DNA from 4 places in the Halomonas sp. AOP30-A1-24 genome. Region 4 is predicted to be linked to each of the others. Evidence: predicted binding sites of a transcription regulator. Region 4 holds the regulator's gene; each other region holds the start of a gene.
What was found. Region 4 encodes PhoB, which activates phosphate uptake and scavenging genes when phosphate is short. Its sites were predicted from a motif close to TGTCATANNNNTGTCANA; they were not measured.

Region 1: a site for PhoB is predicted at 829-846, ahead of ACT3TJ_RS17470 (Na/Pi symporter). Genes of this name have one in related genera too.
Region 2: a site for PhoB is predicted at 1,174-1,191, ahead of ugpB (sn-glycerol-3-phosphate ABC transporter substrate-binding protein UgpB). Genes of this name have one in related genera too.
Region 3: a site for PhoB is predicted at 1,035-1,052, ahead of ACT3TJ_RS14805 (alkaline phosphatase). Genes of this name have one in related genera too.

The regions. Positions count from the first base shown of each region.
Region 1 covers NZ_JBQSXL010000052.1:893-3,097, reverse strand. The annotation lists gene tyrS (tyrosine--tRNA ligase) at 1-715, shown strand, start outside; gene ACT3TJ_RS17470 (Na/Pi symporter) at 915-2,099, shown strand; gene ACT3TJ_RS17465 (hypothetical protein) at 2,110-2,205, shown strand, end outside.
Region 2 covers NZ_JBQSXL010000001.1:65,630-67,834, reverse strand. The annotation lists gene ugpB (sn-glycerol-3-phosphate ABC transporter substrate-binding protein UgpB) at 1-1,089, opposite strand, end outside; gene argE (acetylornithine deacetylase) at 1,308-2,205, shown strand, end outside.
Region 3 covers NZ_JBQSXL010000028.1:43,662-45,866, reverse strand. The annotation lists gene ACT3TJ_RS14810 (PA0069 family radical SAM protein) at 1-874, opposite strand, end outside; gene ACT3TJ_RS14805 (alkaline phosphatase) at 1,110-2,205, shown strand, end outside.
Region 4 covers NZ_JBQSXL010000004.1:31,425-33,629, reverse strand. The annotation lists gene phoR (phosphate regulon sensor histidine kinase PhoR) at 1-609, opposite strand, end outside; gene phoB (phosphate regulon transcriptional regulator PhoB) at 612-1,301, opposite strand; gene ubiA (4-hydroxybenzoate octaprenyltransferase) at 1,431-2,205, opposite strand, start outside.

The sequences.
Region 1 (2,205 bases), on a different contig from region 4:
CCTCAACAAGACGTTGGGCTGCCGGTTACAAGTGGGTGGCAACGACCAGTGGGGCAATATCGTCAGTGGTATCGACCTCACACGCCGCCTGAACGGCGAGCAGGTGTTCGGTATGACGCTGCCGTTGATCACCAAATCCGACGGTACCAAATTCGGTAAAACGGAAAGCGGCACGGTATGGCTCGACCCGGAACAGACCTCGCCTTACCAGTTTTACCAGTTCTGGTTGAATACGGATGATGCTGACGTTTACCGTTTTTTACGCTATTACACGTTCATGGATTGCGATCACATCGACGCAATCGTAGCAGAAGACAAGCAGGCCGCTGGCAAGCCCCAAGCGCAGCGTGTACTTGCTGAAACCATTACCCGCTTTGTGCATGGCGAGGAGGGGCTGGCTGCTGCTCAGCGTATTTCCCAGGCGCTGTTCAGTGGTGAAGTAGCTGCGCTCTCATGTAGTGAGCTACAGCAACTTGAACTTGATGGGCTACGCTGCCAAGACGTAGCGTTTGGACAGACGCTGGAAGAAGCTATGGTGGCAAGCGAACTCGCCTCATCCAGGCGGCAGGCCCGTGAATTGATTGACCAGAACGCTGTACGTATCAATGGCGAGCGCGCCGAGCAAGGGCAGCTAAGTCAAGCATTCGCGCTTTTTGACCAATACTGGATCGTACAAAAAGGTAAAAAGCACTTTCGATTGTTCAAGCGTGGGTAACTTACATGGGATGCCGCTTCCAGGAAGTAGCAGCATTCGCTTGATGTTGCCCATTGTGAACAACCTCTCTTCGATCCAATACCGTTCGCTCTAACACGATAGTGCCACGCCGTTGTCACGCCTATGTCACTTATAGACGCCACTCTTTGCAGGAGTGGGTGGGTTATACGTGCGTTCTTCCTTCCAAGAGGATGTGGCAATGGCCGAAAATATCAATAGTGCTGTGCAAGAGGTCTTACCAAGCCAGGGTCGCAGAATAAAAGTCCGGCGCAAGGGCACGCTAAGGCAGTGGCTCACGCTTGCATTGCTGGTGTATTTCCTAATCTGTGCCGTATCCATCATAGGTAATGGCTTTAAGATTGCCGCGGGCGGCCATGCCGCTCAGTTGTTTGAATTTGCCACCAACCCCTTTGTTGGTTTGATGATTGGGATTGTCGCGACGGCCCTGATACAGTCATCTTCAACCGTTACTTCCGTTATCGTGGCGTTTGTGGCGGGCGGCCTGCCTGTCGCTACGGCGGTGCCCATGATTATGGGCGCCAACATTGGTACTACTGTCACCAATACATTGGTAAGCCTTGGCCACGTACGTGATAAAGCCGAGTTTAGGCGGGCGTTCTCTGCCGCAACAGTGCATGACTTTTTTAACTTGCTGGCCGTGGCGATTTTTCTGCCCATTGAGCTTATTTTTCATCCGCTTGAAAAGCTGTCAAACGCTACGGCGTTTCTGTTTTACGGTGATGCTGACCTTTCCATGGGCAGTATTAATATTGTCGGGATGGCAACAAAGCCGATTACCTCTTCGGTTGAAAGTGTCGCCATGAACCTGCCCACGATTGCCGGTGGCGTTGCCATGATTATTTTTGGTATTGCCGTGATTTTTTTAGCGATTCGTTATATCGGCGCACTGCTGAGAGTATTGATGGTAGGGCAGGCAAAAAACATTATGCATAACGCCATTGGACGTGGCCCCGTCGCCGGTATTGCTTCTGGTGCTGTGGTGACGTTTTTAGTCCAGTCTTCCTCTACCACCACAAGCTTAATGGTGCCGTTAGCTGGGTCAGGCGCATTCTCTTTACGTCAGATTTACCCTTTCACATTGGGCACCAATATTGGCACGACGTTTACCGCGCTACTTGCGGCCACCGCAATCACTGGGGCAACTGCCATACTGGCGCTGGAAATCGCACTGGTTCACCTCTTCTTTAATTTATTTGCCGTCGTGGTGATTTTTGGCCTACCGTTTTTAAGACCACTGCCTGTTAAAGGTGCCGAGTGGCTAGGCCGTGCCGCCTCAGAAAGAAAAGCACTCGCCGCTGCTTGGGTATTAGGCGTATTTATTGCCGTGCCAGCTATCCTGATTGCGCTCACCACGCTGTTTTGAGGAAACACCCATGACCCATCAACACGAGCTAGTGTCAACATCGACCGCTGAACTCAAGGCCATGCTGGATGACTCTTCCGAGCTCATTGAAGAAATAAGAGAAGAA
Region 2 (2,205 bases), on a different contig from region 4:
TTGGCTCAGCTCATAAGCGGCGGTGGTAATCGGCAGGTAGCCGGTGCCCTGGTGCCACTCGGCCTGAATCTCAGGCAAGGAGAGGTACTCAAGGAATTCAGCAACGCCGGTGTACTCGTCGTCTTCGTGGCCAGAAAGCACCCACAGAGTCGCGCCGCCGATGATCGAGTTTTGCGGTGCGCCGTCTACGTCGTCGTAGTAGGGCAGCATGCCAAAACCTACGTCGAAGTCGGAGTTAGCCAACACATCGGCGCGTGATGCTGACGAGTTCATGTACATCGCGCAGTCGCTGGAATAGAACGAGGGTGCCGCGTCCGGGCCGTTTGCTGGGCCTGCGTAGCTGTAGACGCCGCTATCCGACCACTCTTTCAACTGATCCCAAAAGCGCGCCTGTACGTCGCCGTTAAAGGCAAACTCGGTGTCCAGACCGCCGAAGCCGTTTTCCTGGGTGCCGATGGATTGATTGTGCAGTGCTGAGAAGTTCTCAAGGCCGACCCAGTTAGCCGCATAGGCCATGGTGAAACCGCAAGAGGCCGCGCCTTCATCGACGATTTGCTGACCCATCTCACCCATCTCAGCCCACGTAGTAGGCGGTGATTCAGGGTCGAGGCCAGCCGCTTCAAAAATGGTTTTGTTGTAGTAAAGAATCGGTGTGGACGAGTTGAACGGCATGGAGAGCATGTTGCCGTTGGTGTCGGTGTAGTAACCGGTTACCACGGGCAGATAATCAGCCGGATCAAAGGTGTTGCCGTGCTCTTCCATCAGCTCAAACACCGGATAGATAGCGCCCTGGGCGGCCATCATGGTGCCGGTGCCCACTTCGTAAATTTGTACGATGTGGGGCTGCTCGCCTGCGCGGAAGGCAGCAATGGTGTTCACCATGGTTTGTTCGTATTCGCCCCGGTAGGAAGGCGTGACACGGTACTCATCCTGGGTGGCGTTGAAGTCTTCGGCAAGCGCGCTCAAGCGCTCGCCCAGCTCGCCGCCCATGGAGTGCCACCAGGTGATCTCGGTAGCGGCGTGGGCAGAAACACTCAGAGTGGCCGCGGCAATACCGGCAGATAACGCGCGTAACATAAAACGAGACATGTAAGCTCCTTTTGGGCCTGGCGAGAGCCAGGTGGCACAATGCGTTTTTAAGATTTGTGGGTGCACTGAACATTAGTGAGTGTAGATGACATTTTGATGAATGCTAACTGGACCAAGGTTTTATAAAAGCTTTGGGTTTTATCCAAGGGCATTGGTAGTAGGCGCTCTGCGAGGGCGATGATAGGGTTGAGACAATGTGCATAACTAATGAGAGTCGTATGAGTGACGCAATAGCGCTATTAACCAAACTGGTCTCTTTCGATACTACCTCCCGTGGCTCTAACCTGGCGCTGATCGAATTTGTCGAAGCTTATCTTGAAGAGTACGGCGCCGCCTCCGAACGGGTGATGAGCCCCTGCGGCACCAAGGCGAACTTGATTGCCCGTATAGGCCCTGATGCGCCGGGTGGGGTGATGCTCTCTGGCCATACCGATGTGGTGCCGGTGGAAGGCCAGCCCTGGTCGACGGATCCTTTCGCCCTGCATGACGGCCAGGACGGTAAGCTTTACGGCCGTGGCACCTGTGATATGAAAGGCTTCATTGCCTGCGCTCTTGCCATGGTGCCCACGTGGGTGAAAACGCCTTTGCAGCAGCCGATCTATTTTGGTTTTTCCTATGACGAGGAGGTTGGCTGTGTCGGTGCGCCTGCGCTGATCAAACGGTTCTACGAGCACTACTCAACCACCGCGCACGTCATTGTTGGTGAGCCGACCAGCATGCAGCCCGTCGTGGCCCAGAAGGGCGCCACTAATCTGCGCACCACCGTCGTAGGGCGCGAAGCGCACAGCAGTCAGGTGAACCAGGGCACTTCGGCCATTCATGTGGCAGCGCGACTGGTCACCTTCATCGAAGACACCATGGCGGCGTTGGTGGAGGAGGGCAAAGTGGATGAGGCGTTCAACGTACCCCACACCAGCCTCCACGTGGGCAAGATCAAGGGCGGTACGGCCATCAATATCATGGCGCGAGAGTGCCAGTTTGAGTGGGAAATACGCCACCTGCCCACCGAGACGTTTGATGAGGTGTTTGCGCGTTTTGAAGCGTATGCCGATACGTTAAGTGCCGAGCTAAGGGCGCGTGGCAAGGACGTACAGATTACGACCGAACCGCTGAATG
Region 3 (2,205 bases), on a different contig from region 4:
TGGCCGCACGCTCGGGGTAATGGGCATCCAGCCAGGCTTCAAAAAGAGGAGCGACTTCATGGGGTAAGCGCAGCAGCATCCAGGACGCCGTTCGTGCGCCAGCACGGCTGGCGGCCTCAAGAATCCGCTCTATTTCATGATCCGTTAATCCGGGGATGACCGGAGAAACAAGCGTTCCGACGGGAATGCCAGCAGTATTCAGCTCACGGATAACTTTTAAACGCGCTTGAGGAGAGGCCGCACGAGGTTCCAGCGTGCGTTTCATATTGGCGTCTAGGCTGGTCAGGCTAATAAATACGCGCACCAGGCGGTGTTCGGCCATCTCAGCCAGCAGATCCATATCCCGTAACACTAACGTGCTTTTGGTCACAATAGTGACTGGATGGCGGCAAGCCAATAATAGCTCAAGCAACTGGCGCGTTAAGTGGCGCTTGGCTTCTAGTGGCTGGTAACAATCGGTATTACCAGAGAGATTGATTGGTCGGCAGACGTATCCAGGCTTGCAAAACTCCTCACTTAATTGCTCCACCAGGCCATTTTTGGCAATCAGCCTGGTTTCAAAATCAAGCCCCGGGGACAGATCCCAATAGGCATGAGAAGGGCGGGCATAGCAGTAAACACAGCCATGTTCGCAACCTCGGTAAGGGTTCAATGAGCGATCAAAAGGCAAGTCTGGCGACCGGTTCCAGGAAAGCGCACTCTTACTGGTTTCTTCGCGTACTTCAGTTGCCCGTGTGGGGGAAGTCTCTTCGCGCCACCATCCGTCGTCTTCTGCCACACTATGGGTTGGGGCAAAGCGGTTGTGCGGGTCATAGGTTGCCCCGCGGCCTTTGTGCACGGGAGGCCGTATTGGTGATTTGCCGAGAGACGCCATACACCTGCCTCTTTCTATATTTGTGTATATATATACAGTATATGCGTTGTGACCAAGCGTGCAAGCGTTACTCAGGAGAAACCCGCAATGAACAGTTTTACGGATCGGCTACTGATTGCGATTCATGTTTATTAGAAATAATTGACTTACCTTCATTAGCAGTCATGAAAATGACATTTTTAGGCGCTACGATTTGTTGGATATCAAATTAGCTAAATTTATTTTAGGGATGAAAATGAAGAACTTTACGCGCAACGCACTCACGTTGGCACTGGCATCGGTCATGGCTACGCCGGTATTAGCGCAGGAAAATACAGCTAAGAACGTTATTTTGATGATCACCGACGGTACCGGTATCGAGACGTTCCGTGCGGCAAGTTACTTCCGTCACGGCGCGCTGGGCCATGAAGTTTATGATGAGTTTGACACACAGCTTTTCATGGCAACGCATCCGTTAAACACCTCTACCACGCCCACCAAGAGTGATGACGGTACGGTTACGTTTGAACCAGCCGAGCTCTGGAACGACGAGGCGGTAGATACCGTTTACGAAGGTAGCCTGGGTAACTACAAGGGCTACTTTGCCGGTTACGACTACGCTCGGGCTGATTACACCGACAGCGCGGCAGCGGCAACGGCGCTGGCTTCAGGCCATAAGTCCTATAACAGCGCCATCAACTGGTCCAACGATGATGAGCCGCTTAAGCATATTGGCGAATACACTGTTGATAGCGGCCGCGCTCTAGGTGTTGTCTCATCGGTGCAGGTCTCCCACGCGACGCCTGCCGGTTTCATGGCCCATAACGTAAGCCGCAACGACTATAGAGCCATTGGCCGCGAAATTGTCGATTCTGGCCTTGCCACTGTCGCCATCGGTACCGGGCACCCCTATTACGATGCAGCCGGCGAGCATGTCGATAACCCCGGTGAGAGCGATTTCCGCTTTATCGGTGGCGAAGAGACCTACCAGCGCTTGGTAGGCGGCGAAACGGATTACGCCTTTATCGAAAGCAAGGACGATTTTGAAGCTCTGGCTGCTGGTGAGTTGGATCTTCCCAAGGACAAAGTACTGGGCCTGGTGCAGAACATTCAGACGCTGCAATACAGCCGCCCCGGCGTAACCGGCGGTAATCTACTGGATACGTCACCAAGCCTTGCCACACTGACGGGCGGCGCTTTGAACGTGCTCAATGCCAGTGAAAACGGCAACGAAAATGGCTTTTTCCTGATGGTTGAGGGTGGCGCTGTGGATTGGGCTGCTCACGCTAACAACCTGCCGCGTATTATCGAAGAGCAAATCGACTTCAACGAAGCTGTGGAAGCGGCCGTTG
Region 4 (2,205 bases):
GCGCATCTCCTCAAGACGGTGCAAACGAGTGATATCCCGCGCCATCACCAGGCGCTCATCGTCGCCATACGAGGTAATTTGGTATTGCAGAATGCTGCGCTCATCAATGGGTGAGGTCAGCGTAAGCGGTTCGCTGTAATCGCGGGCGTTGAAGTAGCTGATAAAGCGTGGGTCACGCAACAAATTGGTAATGTGCTGGCCACGATCGTGCGCGGTTTGTAGGCCCAGCATATCCGTCGCTGCACTGTTCCACCACTCCAAATCACCGTGGCGGTCGAGCATTACCACGCTGTCGCGCATGGCCTCTGAGGATTCCTGGATACGCGCAAGCGTAGACCGCAATCGACCTTGTGTAATGCGCTGGCTTTTTTGGTAGCGGTAAAGACGATCAAGCAAATCCCCCCACATACCACCCGCAGCCGGGGGCTCGTTATGAGGATTAAGGGTTAACCATTGAAAGAGTACGCGCAACTGGCGTAAATGGTAAAAAAGACAAACGGCCAACCCGGCTGCCAAACCAAGGCCCGCTGAACCTAACAGCCACCCTAGGCAAACACCTATGGTCGCTAACCAGGCAATACGCCAAAGCTCACGGCTCCATAGGCGCACTGTTACACCCGGGCTGAGAAACGATAACCGGTACCCCGTACCGTCTGAATCAGGTTTTGGTGCACATCGCCTAACGCCTTACGCAAGCGCCGAATATGTACATCCACTGTGCGTTCTTCAACATACACATTGCCGCCCCATACCTGGTCCAGCAGTTGGCTGCGTGTATAGGCTCGCTCCTGGTGGGTCATAAAGAACTGCAGCAGGCGATATTCAGTGGGCCCCATTTCCAGCGCCTTGCCATGCGCACTAACACGGTGGCTGACGGGGTCAAGTAGAAGGCCGTTAATTTCGATGGGGTCTTCTACGCCACGCGGGGTGGTGCGTCGCAATACGGCTTTCAAGCGCGCGACCAACTCACGGGGCGAGAAGGGTTTGGTGATATAGTCGTCCGCGCCCGCCTCAAGGCCTTGAATCTTATTGTCTTCCTCACCCTTGGCGGTGAGCATAATAATCGGCATTTCGGCGGTGGCTTCTTCACGCTTAAGGCGTCGCGCCAACTCAATACCACTGGTACCTGGCATCATCCAATCCAGAAGCAGTAAGTCAGGCTGATGGTCAACGACTAACGCGTGGGCATCCTGGGCGTTATCCGCTTCAAGCACGCGATAGTCAGCCATTTCCAGCGCCACTGCGATCATTTCGCGAATAGGTGCTTCATCATCGACAATCAAAACGGTCTTGGCGGTCATTCCAGGGCCTCACGGTGCTCAATGAAAGGTAATTCAATGACATCTCAGTGACAATAACACCATGACTTGATGACACTTATATGACAATAGCCAATAACAAGAACGAATGACAGGCCTAATCACGCTTTGCTAGAGCGGCCCGGCCACTGGCCACCAACTTAGCGCAATGCCGGCAAAAACCAGCAGCCCTGACCAGTAGTTATTCAAAAAAGCCTGAAAACACGGGTCGCGTTCACGATGCCGAATCAGGCGCTGTTGATGAATAAAGGTGGTCGCCATACCGGCAAGGCCCAGCCAGAAAAAACCACCCAGCCCCACACGAACACCCACAAAGGCTAACAGCACCAATGTCGCCAGTTGCAGTAATCCAATCATCAAGCGGTCTGCACTGCCAAACAGCACCGCCGTTGATTTAATACCAATTTTCAGGTCATCGTCGCGGTCGACCATGGCGTATTGGGTATCGTAAGCAACCGTCCACAGTACGTTCGCAAAAAACAGCAACCAGGCTTCCACAGGTACATATCCCAGCACCGCCCCAAACGCCATGGGGATTGCCCACGAAAAAGCCGCCCCCAGCACCACCTGAGGAAGATGGGTGTAACGCTTCATAAAGGGGTAGATAAACGCCAGGGCCACGCCACCAATCGACAGCAGCACCGTAAACCAGTTGGTCAGCAGCACTAACACAAACGCAACAGTGACCAGCCCAATAAACAGCAGTTTGGCTTCGGTTTCACTGATTCGCCCCGTCGCCAGTGGACGATGTTTCGTGCGCTTAACGTGGCCATCAACATGGCGGTCAGCGTAATCATTCACAACGCAGCCAGCAGCGCGCATAACATAAACACCTGCCACAAAAATAAGCAGCACGTTGCGACCAGGCACCCCGTTTGTAGCCACC